DNA from 2 places in the Agrobacterium sp. DKPNP3 genome. Region 2 is predicted to be linked to the other one. Evidence: riboswitches for the same ligand, from Rfam matches in the RefSeq annotation. Region 2 holds a riboswitch; the other holds the start of a gene.
What was found. A riboswitch is a leader RNA that binds a small molecule or an ion and turns the genes downstream of it on or off. The one in region 2 is predicted to bind S-adenosylmethionine.
Positions count from the first base shown of each region.

Region 1: it holds a riboswitch for S-adenosylmethionine, as region 2 does, so the genes downstream of both, ACUTJJ_RS03135 (O-succinylhomoserine sulfhydrylase) here and metA (homoserine O-acetyltransferase MetA) in region 2, are expected to answer to the same signal.

Region 1 is NZ_JBQYSN010000006.1:43,125-46,331, reverse strand. Features, by position in the region: tRNA gene ACUTJJ_RS03145 (tRNA-Gly) at 132-205, opposite strand; gene ACUTJJ_RS03140 (2'-deoxycytidine 5'-triphosphate deaminase) at 260-1,357, opposite strand; SAM riboswitch at 1,430-1,508, shown strand; gene ACUTJJ_RS03135 (O-succinylhomoserine sulfhydrylase) at 1,552-2,736, shown strand; gene apaG (Co2+/Mg2+ efflux protein ApaG) at 2,962-3,207, shown strand, end outside.
Region 2 is NZ_JBQYSN010000023.1:6,965-10,171, forward strand. Features, by position in the region: gene ACUTJJ_RS09050 (ABC-F family ATP-binding cassette domain-containing protein) at 1-784, opposite strand, end outside; gene ACUTJJ_RS09055 (thiamine diphosphokinase) at 789-1,442, opposite strand; SAM riboswitch at 1,532-1,608, shown strand; gene metA (homoserine O-acetyltransferase MetA) at 1,693-2,619, shown strand; gene ACUTJJ_RS09065 (aldose epimerase family protein) at 2,695-3,207, shown strand, end outside.

The sequences.
Region 1 (3,207 bases), on a different contig from region 2:
ATACCGTGATTTTTACCGACAAAATTGCTGGATGTCACTGCATATCGTTGCACGACCTTACGCGCGCACGAGGCAAAAGCGCTGAAAAACCAGCGCTTCTTGGACGTCGATGATCTTGTTGGAAAGGTCGCTGGAGCGGGTGAAGGGAATCGAACCCTCGTATTCAGCTTGGGAAGCTGCTGCTCTACCATTGAGCTACACCCGCACCGTCTAAGACATCGGATAGTTCGCGGCAGGTGTCAAGCACCCGCCGGTTCGGTCACTCAGCGCGAAAATGTTTCGAGAGCTTCAGGCCCTGTGCCTGATAGTTGGAGCCAAGGCCAGTGCCGTAGAGACCATCAGGCTTTTCCAACATGTGCTCGTAGACCAGGCGTCCGACGATCTGGCCATGCTCCAGAATGAAGGGCACTTCATGGCTGCGCACTTCAAGCACAGCGCGGCTGCCGCTGCCGCCTGCCTGCGCATGGCCGAAGCCGGGATCGAAGAAGCCGGCGTAATGCACGCGGAATTCGCCCACCAGCGGGTCGAAGGGCGTCATTTCGGCGGCGTAAAGCGGCGGAACGTGGACAGCTTCGCGCGAGACGAGAATATAGAATTCGTCCGGATCGAGAATAAGCTCGGCGCGGCCACGGGCGTAAAGTGGCTCCCAGAAATCGAGTACATCGTGCTGGGCCTTCCTGTCGACATCCACCACCGCCGTATGATGTTTGCCGCGATAACCGATCAGGCCGTTGTCGCCGAAGCCCTTGAGGTCGATGGACAGCGCGATGCCGCCGCCGGTCACGTTCGGCGTGTCGCTGGCGACCAGCATTTCCGTTTCGTGCAGCTTCAGCAATTCGGCTTCGTTGAGCAGCGAATGGCCGATGCGGAAGCGGATCTGTGACAGGCGTGAGCCGCGGCGCACGACGATCGGAAACGTGCGCGGGCTGATTTCGAGATAGAGCGGGCCGGCATAACCCGCCGGTATCTTGTCGAATTCCTGCGCGTTGTCGGTCATTACGCGCGTGAAGATATCGAGACGGCCGGTTGAGCTTTTGGGATTGGCAGAGGCGGACATGTCGGCCGGCAACGCCAGGCTCTCCATCAGCGGCACGATATAGACACAGCCGGTTTCCAGCACCGCGCCCTGGCTTAAATCGACCTCGTGCAGGCTCAGACGATTGAGCTTGTCGATGACCTGGGTTCCGGGGCCGGGCATGAAGCTGGCGCGCACGCGGTAAGCTTTCGAGCCGAGCCTGAGATCGAGGCTGGCGGGCTGCACCTGATCCGCGTCGAGATCGGCCTCACTCTTCAGCTTGCCGCCCGCAAACAGCGCGCGTATTGCGCCATCCGCCAAAATGCCCGTGGTTCTCATCATGGTCATCATTCCTTTTTACGGCGACAAAACCAAAAGGAAGGCATTGACGCAAGCCGGTAACGGCAGTAAGGCAAGTTATCCCGTGGTGATTTGGCCGGTCGGCTTGCAGCCACGTTAAACAAGTGGCTAAAAAGACCGGGTGCTAGGAACCGGTCTGCTTTTGCGGCCGGTTTTTTTGTTTTGAAGGTGATCACATGAGCAATAAATGGCGCCCGGCAACCCAGCTCGTTCACGGTGGTACGCTACGCTCCCCTTATGGTGAAACGTCGGAAGCAATCTATCTGACCCAGGGCTTCGTCTACGAAAACTCCGAAGCTGCCGAAGCGCGCTTCAAAGGTGAGACGGACGGCTTTATCTATGCCCGTTATGCGAGCCCCACCAATGACATGTTCGAGAAGCGCATGTGCCTGCTGGAAGGTGCTGAAGACGCCCGTGCGCTCGCTTCTGGCATGGCCGCCGTTACCGCGGCGATCATGTGCCAGCTGCGCGCCGGCGACCACATCGTTGCTGCCCGTGCGCTTTTCGGTTCCTGCCGCTGGGTGGTTGAAACGCTGGCGCCGAAATATGGCATCGAATGCACGCTGATTGATGGCCGTGATCTCGGCAACTGGGAAAAGGCAATCCAGCCGAATACGAAGCTGTTTTTCCTCGAAAGCCCAACCAATCCGACGCTCGAAGTGGTGGATATTGCCGGCGTGGCGAAGCTCGCCAACCAGATTGGCGCGAAAGTGGTGGTCGACAATGTCTTCGCCACACCGCTTTTCCAGAAACCGCTCGAACTCGGCGCTCATATCGTCGTTTATTCTGCCACCAAACATATTGACGGCCAGGGACGCTGCCTCGGCGGCGTGATCCTTTCCGACAAGAAATGGATCGAAGAAGAGCTGCAGGATTATTTCCGCCATACGGGTCCCGCCATGTCGCCGTTCAATGCGTGGACGCTGCTGAAGGGTATTGAAACGCTGCCGCTGCGCGTAAAGCAGCAGACGGCCAATGCCTCGAAGATCGCGGATTTTCTGGCAGACAGCGGCAAGGTCGCCAGGGTCATCTATCCCGGCCGCGCCGACCACCCACAGGCGGATATCATTGCGCGCCAGATGTCCGGCGGCTCGACGCTGGTGGCTTTCGAGCTGAAAGGCGGCAAGGAGGCGGCCTTCAAGCTGCAGAACGCGCTTGAGATCGTGAAGATTTCCAACAATCTGGGTGACGCCAAGAGCCTCATTACCCACCCCGGCACGACGACGCATAAGAACCTCACAGACGAGGCACGGGCGGAACTCGGTATCTCCGGCGGCACATTGCGCCTTTCCTGCGGTATCGAGGACACGGACGATCTGGTGGAAGATCTGGCAAAGGGTCTTGCGGCGGTTTCCGTCTGAAGCTGAAATAGCTTAAGCCATGGCCCGGCTGATGTCCGGCCATGGCTTCTGGCGCCCGAGAAGGCCGCGCCAGGAAACCAATATTTACCTTTACCGTTATCCCTAATGTAAAAAACAGCGCAACAGGAGACGCCCCCTGCCCGTCAAGTCATTCATTTCCTTGACGATAGCCAGAGCCTATAGTGTAGAATGCGGCGGCAGGCATAAATTCGAGGTGTGGTGCGTATGTATCGTGCTCTGACAAGGGATATCGAGGTGACGGTTGATCCGTATTATCTCGAAGACCAATCCGACCCGGATGACGATCGTTATGTCTGGGGCTACAAGGTCGTGATTGCGAACAACTCCGACATTCCGGTCACTCTCGTCAATCGTTACTGGCACATTACCGATCAGAACGGCCAGGTGGACGAGGTCTATGGTCCTGGAGTCGTGGGCGAGAAACCACATCTCAAACCTGGCGACAGCTAT
Region 2 (3,207 bases):
TATGGCCGCGATATTCCGCGCGCATTGCCTGAAGCTCGCCGACGCGACGCATGTTGCGCTTTCGCCTTGCGGTCACACCGTAGCGCATCCAGTGTTCTTCGCGCTCGATGGCCTTGCCGAGCTTGTGCTGCTCCAGCTCTTCTTCTTCCAACACCTTGTCGCGCCATTCCTCGAAATGGGCAAAGCCACGGTTGAGGCGGCGCGACTGGCCGCGATCGAGCCAGACGGTGGAAGTCGAGACCTTTTCGAGAAAGCGACGGTCGTGCGAAATCAGCACCAGCGCACTGCGTGTCTGCTGCAACTCGCTTTCCAACCATTCGATGGTCGGCAGGTCCAGATGGTTGGTTGGCTCGTCCAGCATCAGAATATCGGGTTCCGGCGCCATGACGCGGGCCAGGGCCGCCCGGCGGGCCTCGCCGCCGGAAAGGCTCTCCGGATTTTCCTGTCCGGTGAGGCCAAGATGTTCGAGAAGATAGGTGACGCGATAGGGATCGTCGCCGGGCCCGAGCCCCGCTTCGGCATAGGCCTGAACCGTATCGTAACCGGCAAAGTCCGGGGCCTGTTCGAGATAACGGATCGTCGCGGCCGGATGCCGGAACACCTCGCCCGACTGCGCCTCGACGAGACCCGCGGCAATCTTCATCAGCGTGGACTTGCCCGAGCCATTGCGTCCGACAAGGCAGATGCGGTCGCCCGGCTCTACCTGAAGATTGGCGCCGTCGAGCAGCGGGGTCACGCCGAAGGTCAGCTTGATGTCATCGAGTTTCAGAATTGGGGGTGCCAAGGCATCAGGCTCCGGTCAGATCATAGGGGCGGGCAAGCACGATGGCTTTTCCGCTTTTCAGCGAGAAATGCACGAGCCCGCCATTCGCGACATTGGAAATAGTGCGGGAAGAGCCGAAAGCAAGCGCAAAATCGTCCAGCGGATAGCGCACATTGCCGATATCGAGCCCCTCAAGGGCCGTAAAGCCGGCAACAGAGAACAGCGAAGCGGGCGGCAGATCGATATCCATCGAACCGGGGAGCAAGGGGCGTGCCTCTTCTTCGCCGGATGTCAGTGTCACTTCAAGACCACGCTCGGCGAGCGCCACCGCATAAAGAAGGTGCTGAAGTGCATGGTCGCTGCGTGGGCCGCCCAATGCGCCAACGAGCACCAGCGACCGAGCGCCGCGGGAAAGCGCCTCCGAAACGGCAATCTCCCCATCCGTCACGGCTTTTGCGGCCGGATACGGCTGCCGTTTGACATCGGGCCAGGTGTCGAGCAGCGCCTGATTGGCGGAATCGAAATCGCCCACCCACAGTTCGGGTGTTAAACCAAGCGGCGCGGCATGGCGCATACCGCCGTCGGCAGCGATCACGCGGCTATTCGCGACGGCCTCTTTCAGGCGATCGGTAACCGTCACATCGCCGCCAAGCAGAATGGTAAAACGCGCATTATCCATGCCCTGCCTTACCGCACCTCGGCCGAAAATGGAAAGGCGAAAGCCTTATAAAACCGCCTATATTGATTTTCGCCAGCTTCGGGATTATGAAACGCCTCAGTGGTGATTTGCCGACCGGCTTGCAGCCACTTTAAAGAAGTCGCTAAAGGGTCGAGGAAAAGGGCAATTTCCTGGGACCGGTCGCGATTTCCGCTGCCGGTTTTTTTGTTTTCGCAACGTTCTTTACGTCATCCGGAAAAGAGAGTTCGACATGCCAATCAAGATTCCCGATACGCTTCCCGCCTTTGAGACCCTCGTTCATGAGGGTGTGCGGGTCATGACCGAAACGGCGGCCATCCGGCAGGATATCCGTCCGCTCCAGATCGGGCTTCTCAACCTCATGCCGAACAAGATCAAGACGGAAATCCAGATGGCGCGCCTTGTCGGCGCCTCGCCGCTTCAGGTGGAACTCTCGCTCGTCCGCATCGGCGGTCATCGCGCCAAGAACACGCCGGAAGAACATCTCCTCTCCTTCTACGAGACGTGGGAAGAGGTGCGTCACCGCAAGTTCGACGGTTTCATCATCACCGGCGCTCCCATCGAGCTCCTCGACTATGAGGACGTTACCTACTGGAATGAAATGCAGAAGATCTTCGAGTGGACCCGCACCAATGTCCATTCGACGCTCAACGTCTGCTGGGGCGCGATGGCCGCCATCTATCACTTCCACGGGGTTCCGAAATACGAGCTGAAGGAAAAAGCTTTCGGGGTCTATCGCCACCGCAATCTCTGCCCCTCCTCGATCTATCTCAACGGCTTTTCAGATGACTTCCAGGTTCCGGTCTCGCGCTGGACCGAGGTTCGCCGCGCCGATATCGAAAAGCATCCCGATCTCGAAATTCTGATGGAATCGGAGGAAATGGGTGTTTGCCTGGTGCATGAGAAGGCGGGCAATCGTCTCTACATGTTCAATCATGTCGAATATGATTCGACATCGCTTTCGGACGAGTATTTCCGCGACGTGCATGCCGGCGTGCCGATCAAGCTGCCGCACGATTATTTCCCGCACAACGACCCGGAACTTGCACCGCTCAACCGTTGGCGCAGCCATGCCCACCTGTTTTTCGGGAACTGGATCAACGAAATTTACCAGACAACACCCTACGATCTCGACGCTATCGGACAGATGGCCGCCTGAACTGCGGGATTGCGAATTGCCGGAAAATGACGCAACGTCCGCCCGGCAATTCGCGACACCAGGGAGAATGACGAGATGAGCGACGGCGCGGCACGGGAAGATTTCGGTTTCACGGCAACCGGTGAGAAGGTCGAACGGGTAACCATCTCCAAGGGTGGCCTTACGGCGAAGGTCATTACCTGGGGCGCCGTCATTCAGGATCTGCGCCTCGAGGGTCATCAGCCGCCACTCGTTCTCGGCTTCGACAAATTCGAGGATTACAAATATTCCTCCTATTTCGGCGCCACCCCCGGCCGAAATGCCAATCGCATCGGCAACGGGAAGTTCTCAATCGATGGCCACGACTATCAACTGGAACTGAACGAAAAAGGCGTAAGCCACCTGCATGGCGGCAGCGACGGCATGGGCAAGCGCAACTGGATGCTGATGGAACATGGCGAAAGCCACGTGGTCCTGCAGATCATCGACCCCGATGGCCGCGCTGGTTACCCCGGCAACTGCACGGTTACGGCCACCTATACGATCCTCGATGGTGGGGTGCTGTCGGTCGTTTACGAAACGGTGACCGACAAACCCACGATCGCCAAT